Regions from separate parts of the Paenibacillus sp. FSL L8-0663 genome, predicted to be linked through region 1. Evidence: predicted binding sites of a transcription regulator. Region 1 holds the regulator's gene; the other holds the start of a gene.
The links. Region 1 encodes CtsR, which represses protease genes until heat stress. Its sites were predicted from a motif close to ATGGTCAATAAAGGTCAAACA; they were not measured.

Region 1 (9,786 bases):
AGCATGCCGCGGTGAATACGTTCCCGGGTCTTGTACACACCGCCCGTCACACCACGAGAGTTTACAACACCCGAAGTCGGTGGGGTAACCCGCAAGGGAGCCAGCCGCCGAAGGTGGGGTAGATGATTGGGGTGAAGTCGTAACAAGGTAGCCGTATCGGAAGGTGCGGCTGGATCACCTCCTTTCTATGGAGAATCGTTTCCTGCGATGGAAACATTCAAATATGAAGTGTAAGCTTCAAAATTCATCATTCCATTTGTTCAGTTTTGATGGAACTTGTGAGGGGCCATAGCTCAGCTGGGAGAGCGCCTGCCTTGCACGCAGGAGGTCAGCGGTTCGATCCCGCTTGGCTCCACCAATTACAATTTCATCATAAACTGTATGAGAATCGTTAACTCCTTGGAGATTGATTGATAATCAAACAGCCTTGCACCTTGAAAACTGGATACCGAAACGAAATTGCGTTTTAGAATATTCCTTTAAGCTGATCTTGTGTAAACAAGTGAAATAAAGGTAGTTGCCTTGAATTTCATTCACACGTAAGTGTTGAACCGAAATTCAAAGCAAATCGTATTTACGATGTAAATACTAGGTTAAGCTACAAAGAGCACACGGAGGATGCCTAGGCGCCAGGAGCCGACGAAGGACGTGGCGAACAACGATAAAGCCTCGGGGAGCTGTAAGCAAGCTTTGATCCGGGGATGTCCGAATGGGGAAACCCGGCTGTCTTCATCGACAGTCACTACTCACTGAATTCATAGGTGAGTGAGAGGCAGACCAGGGGAACTGAAACATCTAAGTACCCTGAGGAAGAGAAAACAATAGTGATTCCGTCAGTAGCGGCGAGCGAACGCGGATTAGCCCAAACCAAGGAGCTTGCTCCTTGGGGTTGTGGGACGTCTCATATGGAGTTACAAAGGAACCGGTTAGATGAAGAGGTCTGGAAAGGCCCGCCAGAGAAGGTAAAAGCCCTGTAGTTCAAAACTTGTTCCCTCCGAGACGGATCCCGAGTAGTGCGGGGCACGTGAAACCCCGTATGAATCCGGCAGGACCATCTGCCAAGGCTAAATACTCCCTGGCGACCGATAGTGAAGCAGTACCGTGAGGGAAAGGTGAAAAGCACCCCGGAAGGGGAGTGAAATAGATCCTGAAACCGTGTGCTTACAAGAAGTCAGAGCCCGATCTAGGGGTGATGGCGTGCCTTTTGTAGAATGAACCGGCGAGTTACGTTCCCGTGCAAGGTTAAGGTGAAGAGCTGAAGCCGCAGCGAAAGCGAGTCTGAATAGGGCGAATGAGTACGTGGACGTAGACCCGAAACCGGGTGATCTACCCCTGTCCAGGGTGAAGGTGCGGTAACACGCACTGGAGGCCCGAACCCACGCATGTTGAAAAATGCGGGGATGAGGTGGGGGTAGCGGAGAAATTCCAATCGAACCCGGAGATAGCTGGTTCTCCCCGAAATAGCTTTAGGGCTAGCCTCGGAAAGAAGAATCGTGGAGGTAGAGCACTGATTGGGTGCGGGGCCCGCAAGGGTTACCAAGCTCAGTCAAACTCCGAATGCCATAGATTTAGTTCCGGGAGTCAGACAGTGAGTGCTAAGATCCATTGTCGAAAGGGAAACAGCCCAGACCATCAGCTAAGGTCCCCAAGTGTGTGTTAAGTGGGAAAGGATGTGGAGTTGCACAGACAACCAGGATGTTGGCTTAGAAGCAGCCACCATTGAAAGAGTGCGTAATAGCTCACTGGTCGAGTGACTCTGCGCCGAAAATGTAACGGGGCTAAACACACCACCGAAGCTATGGCTTGATGCTTGCATCAGGGGTAGGGGAGCGTTGAATGCGGGTTGAAGGTGTACCGTAAGGAGCGCTGGACTGCATTCAAGTGAGAATGCCGGTATGAGTAACGAAAAGATCTGTGAGAATCAGATCCGCCGAAAGCCTAAGGGTTCCTGAGGAAGGTTCGTCCGCTCAGGGTAAGTCGGGACCTAAGGCGAGGCCGATAGGCGTAGTCGAAGGACAACAGGTCGAAATTCCTGTACCACCGTAATCCGTTATGAGCAATGGGGTGACGCAGTAGGGTAGTGACGCGGACTGATGGATGTCCGTCTAAGCAGTGAGGCTGGTGTGTAGGCAAATCCGCACATCGTTAAGGCTGGGCTGTGATGGGGAGCGAAAATTATAGTAGCGAAGGTCATGATCTCAGACTGCCAAGAAAAGCCTCTAGCCAGGAGAAGGTGCCCGTACCGCAAACCGACACAGGTAGGCGAGAAGAGAATTCTAAGGCGCGCGGAAGAACTCTCGTTAAGGAACTCGGCAAAATGACCCCGTAACTTCGGGAGAAGGGGTGCCTCGGTAGGGTGAATAGCCCGAGGGGGCCGCAGTGAAAAGGCCCAAGCGACTGTTTAGCAAAAACACAGGTCTGTGCGAAGCCGCAAGGCGAAGTATACGGGCTGACGCCTGCCCGGTGCTGGAAGGTTAAGGGGAGTGGTAAGCCTTCGGGCGAAGCTATGAACCGAAGCCCCAGTAAACGGCGGCCGTAACTATAACGGTCCTAAGGTAGCGAAATTCCTTGTCAGGTAAATTCTGACCCGCACGAATGGCGTAACGACTTGGGCGCTGTCTCAACGAGAGATCCGGTGAAATTTTAATACCTGTGAAGATGCAGGTTACCCGCGACAAGACGGAAAGACCCCATGGAGCTTTACTGCAGCTTGATATTGAATTTGGGTACGATCTGTACAGGATAGGTGGGAGCCGTAGAACTTTGAGCGCCAGCTTGAAGGGAGGCATCCTTGGGATACCACCCTGATCGTATCTAGGTTCTAACTTGGTACCGTGAACCGGTGCGAGGACAGTGTCAGGTGGGCAGTTTGACTGGGGCGGTCGCCTCCTAAAGAGTAACGGAGGCGCCCCAAGGTTCCCTCAGAATGGTTGGAAATCATTCGAAGAGTGCAAAGGCAGAAGGGAGCTTGACTGCGAGACCTACAAGTCGAGCAGGGACGAAAGTCGGGCTTAGTGATCCGGTGGTACCGCATGGAAGGGCCATCGCTCAACGGATAAAAGCTACCCTGGGGATAACAGGCTTATCTCCCCCAAGAGTCCACATCGACGGGGAGGTTTGGCACCTCGATGTCGGCTCATCGCATCCTGGGGCTGAAGTAGGTCCCAAGGGTTGGGCTGTTCGCCCATTAAAGCGGTACGCGAGCTGGGTTCAGAACGTCGTGAGACAGTTCGGTCCCTATCTGTCGTGGGCGTAGGAAATTTGAGAGGAGCTGTCCTTAGTACGAGAGGACCGGGATGGACGTACCGCTGGTGTACCAGTTGTTCCGCCAGGAGCACCGCTGGGTAGCTATGTACGGAAGGGATAAGCGCTGAAAGCATCTAAGCGTGAAGCCCCCCTCAAGATGAGATTTCCCAATTAGTAAGACCCCTTGAAGACGACGAGGTAGATAGGTTGGGGGTGGAAGTGCAGTAATGCATGGAGCTGACCAATACTAATCGGTCGAGGGCTTATCCTAAGATAAAACGCAAATAAGTTTCGGATCCAGTTTTCAGGGTGTAACCTTGAACGTATGTACAAGTGACATACAACAAGCGCATGGCTATTTGTTCACACGATATGTGATGAAGCTAATAACCTTACGGAAGAATTTGCATAGCAAATTCATGTTTGGTGGCGATAGCGGAGGGGTTCCACACGTACCCATCCCGAACACGACCGTTAAGCCCTCCAGCGCCGATGGTACTTGGACCGCAGGGTCCTGGGAGAGTAGGACGTCGCCAAGCAAAAGTGAAAAGGATGATAATCTCAATGAGATTATCATCCTTTTTTTATGCATTTTTAGATGGCCACCTGCTTCTAAGGTTGACAGAGAGAATGGGGTTTGCCACACTCTAAGTGTGTAATCTTTTTTATGGATGTCCAAGTATACGAGCGAGGTGATGAAGATATGGAGATCAGACAATTACAGCGTGAGGAATTTGAAGCGGCTATTGAATTATCTCAATATGCTTTTCAGTTTACAATGTCCCTAGAGGATCTGGAAAAGGCCAAGAAGAAATTCAAACCAGAACAAATATGGGGAATATTCGACGGACATGACTTAAATGCTAAACTGACTTTGTTACCGCTTCAGGTATACATAAACGGTCAGGTTTTTGATATGGGGGGCATTGCTGGTGTGGCGACGTGGCCAGAAAAGCGTCGCGGAGGCATGGTATCACGTTTATTGACGCATGCACTTGAAGAGATGAAGTCTGCGGGACAAAGCCTTTCTTTTTTGCATCCATTCTCCTTTGCCTTCTACCGTAAATTTGGATGGGAAACGTATACAGAGTACAAAAAATACGTCATTCCCATTGATAAATTCCCTGCAAAACTTAAAACAGAAGGTACAGTCAAACGCGATATCAAGGATATTTCAGAACTGGACCAAGTGTATCAAGCGTATGCCTCTCGTTATAATGGCACGCTGGTACGAGATAAGGAATGGTGGCAAGAGCGGATTTTAAATGAGAACTATCGAACTGCGGTATATTACTCAGAAACAGGCATTCCGCAAGGATATGCACTATACAAAATTGAAGATAAACAGTTGAATTGTGATGAGTTGGTATATGAAAATGAGACGGTTCGTCGGGCTTTATGGACTTATTTTGCAAATCATGACTCAATGATAGCCAAAGGTAAATTTATTTACGTTCCAGCAGATGACAATTTGCCATTTTTACTCGATGATCCACGGATTCAACAGGAAACTGTGCCTTATTTTATGGGACGTATTGTGGATGCAGCTGCTTTTGTAGAAAGATACCCTTTTGAACAGCTTGAAGAGGAAACAAGTTTAACCTTAAATCTGACAGATCGGTATGCTCCATGGAATGATGGATTATGGAGATTAACGATTACTACGGAGGGGCAAGGACATCTGGAGAGAGTGGATATAAGCAATTCATCTGAAAACGCCATAGTAGCTGACTTGAAACTTGGGATTCAGTCACTGACGACTCTGATGCTTGGCTATCAGCAGGCTGATGATCTGTATAAGTGGGAGCGGATTGAAGGGAGTAGTGAGTCTGTGTCTGCCCTTAAACGCGTAATACCAGTAAATCAAACGTTTTTATTAGATTTTTTCTGATAAAGGCCTATTTAGATCTTTTAAGCTCATCTTTCAGAGAATATAACTTGTGTGGTTATCATTATTTTCAAAACTCTTTCTGTAATGGGAAGAGTTTTTTTATGGTATTGTATAAAACATAATTAGATTGCGAAAAATGGTATTGACCCCTTGGCAAAAATGAATAATGTGCTATAATGTGAATATAGTCAAAGAAAGTCAAAGTCAATCAAACCTAGTGTGATTCTGTAAAAGTATTATGCTGATGGATTGGCCGTATGAAGTAATTTCGATAGTAAAGAAGCAAACGAGGATTGAAATGATTTGCGTATAGTTAGGAGCTGACTCTTATGAACATAAGAGAAGTGTAAGATTAATCGCAAATAAAGGCCACACTAGAGACAAAACGGTACATTTCAATGAATGTAGAACAGGCAATAGCCTCAATACAGCTTAGATTCGTGACTTTACCGTTTGGTTAAGTTCAATATACGGCGGACTCTGTGGAGCGTGAAATGTACTTGAATACTTGCGTTTCCGTTAGTGGAGGATGATGAAATGCGCAATGTTTCCGATATTATTGAACAATATTTGAAGAGTATATTGCTGGAAAGTCCCCAAGGTTTAGTGGAGATTCAGCGTAATGATCTGGCTGACCGCTTTTCCTGCGTGCCGTCGCAAATTAATTATGTAATTAGCACCCGGTTTACGCTGGAAAAAGGCTATGTGGTGGAAAGTAAACGCGGTGGTGGAGGCTACATTCGTATTCAGCGAATTCAGCTACCCGCACAGCATGCCATCCATACACATCTTCATCAGAGCATCGGGGAGGAAATTAGCCAATCAGCAGCAGAAGGACTGATTTATCAGTTAAAGGAAGCCCATTTTTTAAGCAAAAGGGAAGCTAATCTAATGAAGGCTGCTTTATCGAGGGATACATTATTACTGAAGCTTCCCTATCGTGATCAACTGCGAGCAAGATTGCTTAAGGCTATGCTGATCTCATTGCTGGCGACCAAATAATGTGTGAATAGAGACTAATTTTTGGATGTAGGGTGGGTATTAAATCCTGACATTGAAGGAGGTGCTTTTATGCTGTGCCAAGAATGTAATATGCGGCCGGCAACTTTGCATTTCACCAAAATTGTGAATGGCGAAAAGACAGAGTTTCATATTTGTGAGACGTGTGCGAAGGAAAAAGGGGAGATGATCCCTGGAACACCTAACGGCTTTTCAATTCATAGCTTGCTGTCGGGGATGTTGGATTTTGACTCCAGTACAAAGAGCCAGTCACCAGGCCACAGTGGTCCGCAGAACCTGCAATGCAAGGATTGTGGCATGACCTATGCACAGTTTAGTAAGCTGGGACGTTTCGGATGCCCGTCGTGCTATCAATATTTTGATAATCGTCTGGACCCTCTGTTCAAGCGTGTGCATGGCAGTACGAATCATGTTGGTAAAGTTCCGGTTCGCACTGGTGGCCGACTGAAGGTTAAACGGCAAATTGACGATTTGAAAAAAGAGATGCAACAGCATATTGTACAGGAAGAGTTTGAATCAGCTGCTGAGCTTAGGGATCAAATCAGAGAGCTTGAAAAAGAAATGACTGAAGAGTAAAGTTTGTGAAGAGTAGGAGGGATGCGTAATGCCCAATGTTCGGTTTACGGAGAAGCCGCTAAGTGACTGGATGCGTGGTGATGCTGCGGATTCGGAGATTGTCATTAGCAGCCGGGTAAGAATTGCGCGTAACTTGCAGCATCTGCCTTTTCCCATGCTTGCTACCAATCAGCAGTCGGCAGAAGCACTTCAGCGCTTGACGGATATCCTTCAGTATGATGATTTAGGCGGTTTTGGTACTTTTCATACGTTGAAAATATCCGAGTTGGATGAGATCGACAAGAAGGTGCTGGTTGAGAAGCATTTGATTAGTCCTAATTTGGCGAACGAATCTCGTAACGGTGCTGTCTTAATTAGCGATGATGAATCGGTTAGTGTTATGATAAACGAAGAGGATCATCTGCGTATCCAGTGCTTATATCCGGGATGTCAGGTTAGAGAAGCTTGGGAACGCGCTATGGTTATTGATGATGCATTTGAAGCGCATGTTGATTATGCATTTGATGATCGGAGAGGTTTTCTAACCAGTTGTCCAACGAATGTCGGCACAGGTATGAGAGCTTCGGTGATGATGCATTTGCCCGCATTAGTCATGACTCATCAAATCAATCGTATATTGTCTGCTGTTTCACAGGTAGGTCTTACAGTTCGCGGCATTTACGGTGAAGGCAGCGAAGCGGTCGGAAATTTGTTTCAGGTGTCTAATCAGATTACACTGGGACAAACCGAAGCGGAGATTATTGAGAATCTACATGGCGTGGTGCTACAAATTATTGAGCACGAGCGTTCTGCCAGAGAAAGGCTAATGAATGAATCTATGCTGCGAATTACAGATCGGGTGATGCGTTCATTCGGTATTTTGTCGTATGCAGCAGTATTGGATTCCAAGGAGGCTGCACAGCGGCTGTCTGATGTACGTCTTGGCGTAGATTTGGGGATTTTGGAGCGTCCTTCCACCGCAGCGATGAATGAGCTGAATGTGATGACACAACCCGGGTTCCTGCAAAAAAGCTTTGGGGATAAAATGAATACCGAAGAGCGCGATATGTACCGGGCGAAGCTGATCCGGCAAAAATTAGGCACAACCCTTTAATATATAAAATGATCTGAAATACACACTGTGGAGGTGCAGGATATATGATGTTTGGAAGATTTACGGAACGTGCACAGAAAGTGCTTGCTTTGGCTCAGGAAGAAGCAGTTCGATTGGGACACAACAACATTGGTACAGAGCACATTTTGCTAGGCCTCATTCGTGAAGGTGAAGGAATAGCAGCGAAAGCCTTAATCGGTTTGGGCCTGGGACTGGAAAAAATCCAGGATGAAGTGGAAACGTTGATTGGACGCGGTCAAGAGCAACCGACGAACATTGCCTATACTCCACGTGCCAAAAAAGTCATCGAACTGTCTATGGATGAAGCCCGCAAACTGGGCCATACCTATGTAGGTACAGAACATATTTTGCTTGGTCTTATTCGTGAAGGCGAAGGCGTAGCAGCACGCGTACTGAACAACCTGGGCATCAGTCTGAACAAAGCGCGTCAGCAAGTGCTTCAATTGCTCGGCAGCAGCGAGGCTGTTTCCAGCCATCACGGTGCTCCAGCTAATGTCAGCACGCCAACCCTGGACAGTCTGGCACGCGATCTGACGGCATCTGCGAAGGAAAACAACCTGGACCCTGTTATTGGGCGTAGCAAGGAAATTGAACGCGTAATTCAGGTGCTCAGCCGCCGTACAAAGAACAATCCGGTTCTGATTGGTGAGCCTGGGGTAGGTAAAACGGCGATTGCCGAAGGATTGGCTCAAAAAATCATAGCGAATGAGATTCCCGAAACATTGCGCGACAAGCGCGTAATGACACTGGATATGGGCTCTGTGGTAGCAGGCACCAAGTATCGTGGCGAATTCGAGGATCGTTTGAAAAAAATTATGGACGAGATTCGTCAAGCGGGAAATATCGTGTTGTTCATTGATGAGCTGCATACGTTGATTGGTGCTGGTGGAGCGGAAGGCGCAATTGATGCGTCCAACATCCTGAAACCTGCTCTGGCACGTGGTGAGCTACAATGCATTGGTGCGACCACGCTGGATGAATACCGCAAATATATTGAGAAAGATGCTGCCTTGGAGCGTCGTTTTCAACCCATTACAGTGGATCAACCTTCTCCAGAAGAGGCGATTCAAATCTTGTATGGTCTGCGTGACCGTTACGAAGCGCATCACCGTGTAAAGATCACAGATGAAGCTATTGAAGCGGCCGTAAAATTGTCAGATCGTTATATCACCGACCGCTTCCTTCCAGATAAGGCTATTGATCTTATTGATGAAGCGGGCTCCAAAGTAAGGCTGAATTCTTACACTGTACCGCCAAACCTGAAACAGCTGGAAAACCGTCTGGAAGATATCCGGAAGGAAAAGGATTCAGCGGTACAAAGTCAGGAGTTTGAAAAAGCGGCAGCCCTGCGTGATACAGAGCAAAAAATCCGTGAAGAGCTAGACGTGACCAAAAACCAATGGAAAGAACAACAGGGTCGTACAGATTCTGAAGTTACACCAGAGGATATCGCTCAAGTCGTTGCAATCTGGACAGGTGTTCCAGTCAGCAAGCTGAAAGAGGAAGAAACACACCGCTTGTTGAATATGGAAGAGTTGCTGCATGAGCGGGTAATTGGACAGGACGAAGCAGTTAAGGCAGTAAGCCGGGCGATTCGCCGGGCACGTGCCGGACTGAAAGATCCGAAGCGTCCAATTGGGTCCTTTATTTTCCTCGGTCCAACTGGGGTGGGTAAAACAGAGTTGGCACGCGCCTTGGCTGAATCCATGTTTGGAGATGAAAATGCGGTCATCCGTATTGATATGTCCGAATATATGGAGAAACACTCCACGTCTCGTCTGGTAGGAGCGCCTCCAGGGTACGTTGGATATGAGGAAGGCGGTCAACTGACCGAGAAGGTACGTCGTAAGCCATACTCTGTTGTATTGCTGGATGAAATTGAAAAAGCACACCCAGAAGTATTCAATATTCTTCTGCAAGTACTGGAAGACGGTCGTCT
Region 2 (9,786 bases), 4.8 Mb from region 1:
GAAGGATCATCTTACCACCTTGAAATTTCCTCGATGTATGAGGAGCATTGTCAGGCACTCGTTGATCTTGCGAATGAGTTTCATCTAAATGCTCGCTGTATTGAGCGAAAAAAAGGTTTTATTCTCTACATCAAGGAAGGCGAGAAGATCATTGAGCTGCTTAGCATCATTGGGGCGCATCAAGCCTTGTTCAAATTTGAAGATGTACGCATTATGCGCGATATGCGCAATTCCGTGAATCGTATTGTCAATTGTGAAACGGCTAATTTGAACAAGACAATTGGAGCTGCTGTCCGGCAAATTGAGAATATTAAGTTGCTGGAGAGAGAAGTTGGCTTGGAGACCTTGCCGGATAAACTGCGTGAAGTGGCAGAAGTTCGGCTCGCTCATCCCGATTTGAATTTGAAAGAAGTCGGGGAAATGCTCAAAGGGGTCGTGAGTAAATCGGGTGTAAATCATCGGCTTCGCAAAATTGATGAGATGGCTGACAAAATCAGGGGCGAAAATGGCCTGATTCCGTAAAAAGAATGTTGGTGGGGCTTTTAGCCCCAGTTTTTTTAGTTTTTTTTCTAGTGTCTGTCCCGGGTTAATGTTATAATGTGATAAATAAAATGGAGTAAGTAGTGTCCAGATTTATTTGATGAGGGGGTAAGCTGACATGTCAAAACATCCGGTAGTCGTACGTTTGAAAACAGGACTGCACGCCAGACCTGCTGCGTTGTTCGTACAGGAAGCGAATAAATATTCATCTGAGATTTTTGTGGAAAAAGATGACAAAAAGGTTAATGCCAAGAGCATCATGGGTATTATGAGTCTTGCCATCAGCACAGGTACTGAAATCAATATTAGTGCTGAAGGTGCGGATGCCGAACAGGCTGTAAACGCTTTAGTAAGTCTGGTTAGTAAGGTAGAGCTGGAAAATCAATAAACAAAGAATTGCTTGTAATATAGTGTATGATCTTAGTGAAAAGCCCCTTTGGGGCTTTTTTTATATCCAGAAAAAAATCCTTCGAACACTCCTCAGCTAACTGTTTTATTGTGGATTTATTGGATATAGAGGCCGTATTAAGTTCAAACTATAAATAATGAAAATCCTCGTGGTCATGCTCTGTTTCGGAAATTTGTACGCTTGGCTGCAACCTTTTTCCGTCTTTTCCGTCTGGAAGGTACAAACATTTACTAGAAAGAGGTTGAATTCAATGAGACTTTGGACAAAAACAGTAGCCACAGCAGTTCTCACAGGTGCATTAATAGCAGGGGGAGTAGCAGGAGGATTATGGACAGGGGCAGAGCGTGCTTATGCTGCGTCAACAGCTTCGACGGTAAACGGTGTAATTAATGTGATTGGAAGCGGGGAAGTATTGGCAAAGCCCAATATTGCTTATCTCTCTATCGGTGTACAATCGGAAGGGAATACGGCAGCCGCTGCTCAAAAAGCTAATGCTACAAAATTGAACAAGGTTACACAACTGCTGAAAGAAAAGTGGAGCATCAGCGGAGATGACATTCAGACCAGCCAGTTTTATGTACAGCCTAACTACACCTATAACGAAAAAGAAGGGCAGAAGCTCAAAGGCTACACTGCCAACCATACACTTTCCGTTAAATACCGCGATTTGGATAAAATAGGTCAGTTGTTGGATGAGGCGACCAAGTCCGGAGCCAATAACGTAGATAATGTTCGTTTTTCGGTGGAAGATCCTTCGACTTATGAGGAAGAAGCCATTACTAAAGCATTGGGAAGCGCACAATCTAAAGCCAGTGCTGTAGCTAAAGCGGCCAAACGCGGATTAGGTGCTCTTGTGAATGTGACGGTAGATGGCGGAGAAGCACAAGTCTTTACACAACGTGAAAATGCCATGTCAAAATCGCTCATGGATTTAGCAGGTAGCGGGACAGACATACAATCGGGGCAAGTAACAGTGAAAGTTCAGGTGTCGGCTCAATACGAAATGAACTAATATTAGATCATCAAACGAAGCCACAAGCGGCCTGCATCATGCGCAGGCTGGCTTGCTGGCTTTTTTTGTATACCGAAACCTTTTTGTAATGAGTCTGTCATAGCTAAGGGTTATTAGGTGTACAGATTGAAATCGGGGAGTGTACAGATTGTAAACTACATACAATGGGGTATAGATATAATAAGTAAAGTGATTATTTACACATAGACAATACAGAAATAATAACAGGAGGAATACTTAATATGAATAAGCATACGAAAAAATGGGGTTCAGCACTGCTGGCAGCAGGGATTTTAGCAGGAGTTGCAGCTGTTCCCGTTTCATATATCCAGGCAGCATCGATTAAACAGCAGCAAGCGGCAACACAGCAACCAGGAATCACTATCCAATGGAATGGTAAAACGTTGCCCGCTAAAGGTGTTCAAGTGAACGGGAGTACAATGATTCCGGTGGCCGCACTGCGTGACAGCTTGGGGATTCCAGTAAGCTATGATGCGAAAGCAACGACCTATACCGTAGGTAGCGGGTACAATAAACTTTACATTATGGCTTCTTCCTCGGATGCCTACGTCAACGTCAATGGAATCAATACACGTAGTATGGATGCCAAACAGATCGCTGGGAAGCTATACATTCCTATGAGTCTGTTGAAAGACTATCTAGGCATAGATGCTCAATGGAACGCAGCTCAGAAGACAGTAACGCTAAGTAAAAGTCAGCTAAACCCGATCACAATTGCGTCTCAAACACTTCCAGCTTCGAGTAATGCGAAGGTATCTTACAAAGTTAAGTATCCGCAAATCAGCGGCAGCCAGCTGAATCCTGAGGCAGAGCAAGCCATTAACCATGTGCTTAAAAAGCATGCAGAGGGTATATTGGCAGCAGGCAAAAAGATAATGGCTGAGGGAGAGGCTACAACAGAAAGACCGTATGATTTCGAAAATGATTTTGCAATTGCCTATAACAAGGACGGTATTCTAAGTGTGATTATGCAGGATTACTCGTATATGGGTGGCGCACATGGAATGACGGTACGTAAAGGATATACGTTCTCGCTCGCTGATGGTAAACTGCTGCAGTTGTCTGACGTATTGAAGGCGAATCCAAATTACAAAAAGTTCCTCAATGCTGATTTGAAGAAAAAAATCGATGCGCTTCAGGCTGGTGAAGGATTCGGTAAATTTAAAGAGCTGGCGGCAGATCAGAATTTTTATGTGACGAACAGTGGAGTAACAATCGTGTTTGATTTGTATGATTATGCGCCATACGCGTATGGAATTCCGGAGTTTACCTACTCGTTCGGTCAACTGCTGCCTCAAGGCGGAAAGCCTTTTGCGGGACAGATTTAATAGTAGAAATGAGTAAGTTGGACTGTCTATACTCTAAAAAACAATAAAGCAAAAAAGCTGCCTACCGGATAATAACATCCGGAGCAGCTTTTTCATTTACCAGCTATCGAGAGGCGAATTTCTTCTCTTATACACCTTCTGGAGAGGAGCTAGTTAGCACTTTATCAATAATACCGTATTCCTTGGCATCATCAGCAGACATGAAGTAGTCACGGTCTGTATCTTTTTCAATGCGTTCCAGTGGTTGGCCTGTGCGATCTGCGAGAATGCGGTTCAGTTTATCACGCATTTTCAGAATGCGGCGTGCGCGGATTTCGATATCCGTTGCCTGGCCTTGTGCACCACCCAGAGGTTGGTGAATCATAATTTCACTGTTTGGCAAAGCGAAACGTTTACCTTTGGCGCCTGCATTCAGCAAGAACGCGCCCATGGAAGCCGCCATACCTACACAAATCGTAGATACATCAGGTTTAATGTATTGCATCGTATCGAAAATGGCCATACCAGCTGTAATGGAACCGCCAGGACTGTTAATATACAAGTGAATATCTTTTTCAGGATCTTCGGCAGCCAAAAACAGCATTTGCGCAATTATAGAGTTGGCTACAACGTCATTGACGTCCGAGCCTAACAAAATAATGCGATCCTTTAACAGTCTGGAATAAATGTCATAGGCGCGTTCGCCGCGGTTACTTTGTTCTACTACCATAGGAACATAGCTCACGTCAAAAAACCTCCCTTAAATATCGTTAGTGGATTTGGTGGACATGCCGAGTACACGTCCCTTATTTATAAACTGTTACCGTATTAACCACATGATAAACAATTTCAAACAAAAAGTCAAAGAAAGTCAAACTAATGATTAAAAAAAAGAGCCCTCAGCGCTCTTATTGGTTAAAACATTATATAGAAGCATTTAAGCGTTCATTTAAAATGGCGCGCCCGCGAGGAATCGAACCTCGATCTCAGGCTCCGGAGGCCTACGTCATATCCGTTGGACCACGGGCGCATAGTTGATTCAATGCAAACAACTAACTAATTAAACAGCTAATTGGAAACAAAGATGATTATATGATATACAGCAGTGAATTGCAAGCTTTTATTAAATGCGCATATTCAGACAAATGGTTGAGAAATATAGGTTCAGATAGACTTGCATATGGAGCAAATATTGGTTAAGATATACGTGGGACTTAAAAAGTTATCCCGGGACGTTTTAAGACCAGTTAGAGATAGAGCATTAGAGACAGAACTTAGAAGTGTGCGGGAGTGGAAAGCATGCGAAAGATATTAGAAATACAGAAGCAGCTTCTGCCCGACCTCATGGATGTTTTGAAAAAAAGGTACACGATCCTGCATCAGATTATGCTGTCCGATGTTGTTGGACGCAGAACACTGGCAGCTTCACTGAACATGACCGAGCGCGTGTTGCGCGCCGAAACCGATCTTCTTAAAGCTCAGGGGCTAATTGAGATTGAGAGTGTAGGCATGAAGGTGAGCAAAGCAGGACTGGATCTGCTGGAACAGCTGGAGCCGATTGCGAACAACTTGTTCGGCCTGTCCCAATTGGAGGACCAGATTCGTCAAGCCTATGGTTTGAGGAAGGTGGTTGTCGTTCCAGGGGATTCGGATGTTTCTCCGTTAACAAAGCAGGAGCTGGGGCGCGCTGGAGCAAAAGCGTTGCTAAGTGTTATGGACGACGAGGATGTGGTCGCTGTAACAGGTGGCACGACGATTGCAGACGTGGCGGAACAACTGGCATTGCCTTCTAATGGCCCCCTTAAGGGTGGGTGGTTTGTACCGGCACGCGGGGGTTTGGGAGAAAGCATGGAAATGCAGGCCAACACAATTGCTTCCACAATGGCTCGCAAGGTCGGCGCTCAATACCGTCTGCTCCATGTACCGGATTTGCTCAGCAATCATGCTTACAACTCCTTGCTTGAAGATGCGAACATTCAGGATATATTGAGCCTGATTCGCGAGAGTCGTATCATCATTCACGGGATAGGCAACGCCATAGCGATGGCACATAGACGTAAACTTGATCCCGAAACCTTTGCCCAGATCAGCAGTGAAGGGGCGGTAGCCGAATCGTTTGGTTATTATTTTAACGAAGATGGCGTCGTTGTTCACAGAATGCTGACGCTTGGACTCCGATTGGAGGACATTAGGCGTACCGATACGGTTCTAGGTGTAGCTGGAGGCAAGAACAAGGCGGCCGCTATTCATGCGGTACTGCGTTTCGGGCAAGAAGACATTTTGGTCACCGACGAAGGCGCTGCTGTTGAGATTGTAAGTCGTTATTTAAATGATTAATATAGGATTTATGAATCTGTTGTCTTGACAGGCTTTCGGGTCTGTCTTGAATATATAAAACTAAACTAAACGAACTTTGGGAGGAACTCACTCATGACAGTTAAAGTTGGTATTAATGGTTTCGGACGTATTGGACGCCTTGCTTTCCGTCGGATTCAAAACGTGGAAGGTATTGAAGTAGTAGCAATCAATGACTTGACAGATTCCAAAATGTTGGCACATTTGTTGAAATATGATACAACACAAGGCAATTTCCAAGGACAAGTAGAAGTACATGATGGCTTCTTCAAAGTAAACGGTAAAGAAGTTAAAGTTTTGGCTAACCGCAACCCTGAAGAACTGCCTTGGGGAGACCTGGGTGTAGACATCGTTCTGGAATGCACAGGTTTCTTCACAACTAAAGAAGCTGCTGAGAAACATTTGAAAGGCGGCGCTAAAAAAGTTGTTATCTCCGCTCCAGCTACTGGCGACATGAAAACTGTCGTTTACAACGTAAACCATGAAATTCTGGATGGAACTGAAACTGTAATCTCTGGTGCTTCTTGCACAACGAACTGCCTGGCTCCTATGGCTAAAACACTGCAAGATAAATTTGGTATCGTTGAAGGTTTGATGACTACAATTCATGCTTACACTGGCGACCAAAACACTTTGGATGCTCCACATGCTAAAGGTGACTTCCGTCGTGCTCGTGCAGCAGCTGAAAACATCATTCCTAACACAACTGGTGCTGCTAAAGCAATCGGTTTGGTTATCCCTGAGTTGAAAGGTAAATTGGATGGCGCAGCTCAACGTGTTCCAGTACCTACAGGTTCCCTGACTGAGTTGGTAACAGTTCTGGAGAAAAACGTAACTGCTGAAGAAATCAACGCAGCGATGAAAGAAGCTTCCGATCCTGAAACTTATGGATACACTGAAGATCAAATCGTTTCTTCCGACATCAAAGGCCTCACTTTCGGTTCTTTGTTTGATGCAACTCAAACTAAAGTTCTGACTGTCGGCGACAAACAACTGGTGAAAACTGTAGCTTGGTATGACAACGAAATGTCCTACACTGCACAATTGATCCGCACGTTGGAATACTTCGCTAAACTGGCTAAATAATAAGAACTTTCTTATTAGTAACATCATAGAGCGGAAACAGGTTATTGTTTCCGCTCTTTATATATCAAAATGTGCCTTAAATTCCTGTTTCGTAAAATTATAAGGGTGCGGAGGAATATGGAGATGAACAAAAAGAGCGTACGTGATATAGAACTGAATGGAAAACGGGTGTTTGTTCGTGTAGATTTTAACGTTCCGGTTGAAGACGGTAAAATTACAGATGACAAGCGTATTCGTGAAACCTTGCCAACCATTAACTACCTGATTGAAAAAGGTGCAAAAGTTATTTTGGCGAGTCACTTTGGACGTCCAAAAGGTCAGGTTGTTGAATCCATGCGTCTGACTCCTGTTGGCGTACGTTTGTCTGAACTGCTGAAAAAGCCAGTAGTTAAAGTGGACGAAGCAGTAGGCGAAGCTGTTAAAGCGAAAGTGGCTGAACTGCAAAACGGCGACGTGCTGTTGCTTGAAAATGTACGTTTCTATGCAGGAGAAGAAAAGAATGATCCTGAGTTGGCGAAGCAATTTGCTGAATTGGCTGACGTTTTCGTGAATGACGCATTCGGCGCAGCACACCGTGCTCATGCTTCCACTGAAGGTATCGCTCATATTCTTCCGGCTGTTTCCGGCCTGCTGATGGAAAAAGAATTGTCTGTTATTGGTAAAGCTCTGTCGAATCCAGATCGTCCTTTTACAGCCATTATCGGCGGTTCCAAAGTAAAAGACAAAATCGACGTGATCGACAACCTGCTGAACATTGCAGATAACGTAATCATTGGTGGCGGTTTGACTTATACATTCTTCAAAGCTCAAGGTTATGAAGTGGGTCAATCTTTGCTGGATGAATCCAAACTGGACGTAGCTCTTGGATTTATCGAAAAAGCGAAGAAACTCGGCAAAAACTTCTATCTTCCGGTGGATATTGTTGTGTCTGACGATTTCAGCGCTACGGCGAACACAGATATTGTGGATATCGACGGCATTCCTGCAGCTTGGGAAGGCGTGGACATCGGACCAAAAACACGTAAAATCTATGCAGATGTGATCAAAAACTCCAAACTGGTTGTATGGAACGGACCAATGGGCGTATTTGAAATCGAACCTTTCGCTGGTGGTACTCGTGAAGTAGCGGAAGCTTGCGCAACAACAGAAGCATACACCATCATTGGTGGCGGTGATTCTGCGGCTGCGGCTGAAAAATTCCACTTGGCTGACAAGATGGACCATATTTCCACTGGCGGCGGCGCATCTCTGGAATTTATGGAAGGCAAAGCACTTCCGGGTGTTGTTGCACTGAACGATAAATAATCAAACGCACTATGCGTGAATAAAGCTTTAGGGCACCTAATAGTTAGGAGTTGAAACCATTGAGAACACCGATTATCGCGGGTAACTGGAAGATGTTTAAAACCGTACCAGAAGCTAAAACTTTCATCGAAGAGATCAAAGGCAAAGCAGAGGTTGCAGGAGTGGAAAGCGTGATTTGCGCACCATTTACGAATCTTCCTGCTCTGGTTGAAGCAGTAAAAGGCACGTCTATTAAAATTGGCGCACAAAACCTGCACTTTGCAGAAGATGGTGCATTTACAGGTGAAATTAGCGGCGGAATGCTGAAAGATCTGGGCGTAGACTACGTTGTGATCGGACACTCCGAACGTCGTGAATATTTTAATGAAACAGACGAAACGGTGAACAAAAAGGTTCATGCGGCATTCCGTCATGACCTGACTCCAATCGTATGTGTAGGCGAAAAGCTGGAAGATCGTGAAGCTGGACAAACCAAAGAAGTTGTAAAAGTGCAAACTGTAGCAGCTTTTGCTGGTTTGGCTAAGGATCAGGCTGCACAAGTAGTTGTTGCTTATGAGCCAATCTGGGCCATCGGAACAGGCAAATCCTCCACTTCGCAGGATGCGAATGAAGTGATTTCCTATATCCGCAGTCTGATTAAAGAGCTGTATGATGAAAATACAGCAAATGCTGTACGTATTCAGTATGGTGGTAGTGTAAAACCTGAAAATGTTACTGAGTACCTGGGTCAAAGCGATATCGACGGCGCGCTCGTGGGCGGTGCCAGTCTTCAACCGGCGTCGTACATCGCGCTTGTTGAGGGGGCGAAGTAAGATGACAGCACCAAAACCGGTAGCTTTAATTATTATGGACGGGTTCGGACTGCGTGACACCGTGGAAGGCAATGCGGTTGCACAGGCCAACAAACCGAATTACGACCGGTATTTACAACAGTATCCTCATACAACGCTGACGGCTTCTGGCGAAGCAGTAGGTTTGCCGGAAGGACAAATGGGTAACTCTGAAGTGGGTCACTTGAACATCGGCGCAGGCCGTATCGTATATCAAGACTTGACTCGTATTTCGAAGTCCATCCGTGAAGGTGAATTCTACGACAATGAAACACTGGTTAAAGCAGTGCAACATGCCAAGAAGAACAACACGAAACTTCACCTGTACGGACTTCTGTCCGACGGCGGCGTGCATAGCCATATCAGCCATCTGTTCGCTATGCTGGACTTGGCGAAAAAAGAAGGCCTAACAGAAGTGTACATTCATGCTTTCATGGATGGACGCGACGTTATGCCAGACAGCGGCGTAGGCTTCATGCAGCAGCTGATCGCTAAAATTCAAGAAGTGGGCGTAGGTAAAATTGCGACTGTACAAGGACGCTATTATGCTATGGACCGCGACAAACGTTGGGAACGTGTAGAGAAATCTTACCGTGCAATCGTATACGGAGAAGGACCTCAATACACAGATCCAATGGAAGCATTGAAAGAATCGTATGAAAAATCAGTGTTCGACGAATTTGTGGAGCCAACTGTTATTGTGAAGGCTGACGGAAGTCCTGTAGGGCTGGTCGAAAGCAATGACTCTGTTATCTTCCTCAACTTCCGTCCTGACCGTGCGATTCAACTGTCTCAGGTATTTACAAACGCGGACTTCCGTGGTTTTGACCGTGGCCCGAAATGGCCTAAAGATTTGCACTTTGTTTGCCTGACGTTGTTCAGCGAAACGGTTGAGGGCTTTGTAGCTTACGAACCGAAAAA

Region 2: the regulator CtsR is predicted to act here: its motif matches at 4,147-4,167, upstream of clpP (ATP-dependent Clp endopeptidase proteolytic subunit ClpP).

What each region holds. Positions count from the first base shown of each region.
Region 1 covers NZ_JBBOYM010000001.1:4,973,423-4,983,208, reverse strand. The annotation lists rRNA gene MKY75_RS22130 (16S ribosomal RNA) at 1-185, shown strand, start outside; tRNA gene MKY75_RS22125 (tRNA-Ala) at 283-358, shown strand; rRNA gene MKY75_RS22120 (23S ribosomal RNA) at 592-3,517, shown strand; rRNA gene rrf (5S ribosomal RNA) at 3,669-3,785, shown strand; gene MKY75_RS22110 (GNAT family N-acetyltransferase) at 3,950-5,137, shown strand; gene MKY75_RS22105 (CtsR family transcriptional regulator) at 5,675-6,139, shown strand; gene MKY75_RS22100 (UvrB/UvrC motif-containing protein) at 6,209-6,733, shown strand; gene MKY75_RS22095 (protein arginine kinase) at 6,762-7,826, shown strand; gene clpC (ATP-dependent protease ATP-binding subunit ClpC) at 7,871-9,786, shown strand, end outside.
Region 2 covers NZ_JBBOYM010000001.1:209,370-219,155, forward strand. The annotation lists gene whiA (DNA-binding protein WhiA) at 1-522, shown strand, start outside; gene MKY75_RS00930 (HPr family phosphocarrier protein) at 659-928, shown strand; gene MKY75_RS00935 (SIMPL domain-containing protein) at 1,200-1,961, shown strand; gene MKY75_RS00940 (PdaC/SigV domain-containing protein) at 2,204-3,310, shown strand; gene clpP (ATP-dependent Clp endopeptidase proteolytic subunit ClpP) at 3,438-4,034, opposite strand; tRNA gene MKY75_RS00950 (tRNA-Arg) at 4,245-4,319, opposite strand; gene MKY75_RS00955 (sugar-binding transcriptional regulator) at 4,589-5,626, shown strand; gene gap (type I glyceraldehyde-3-phosphate dehydrogenase) at 5,720-6,730, shown strand; gene MKY75_RS00965 (phosphoglycerate kinase) at 6,854-8,035, shown strand; gene tpiA (triose-phosphate isomerase) at 8,095-8,847, shown strand; gene gpmI (2,3-bisphosphoglycerate-independent phosphoglycerate mutase) at 8,849-9,786, shown strand, end outside.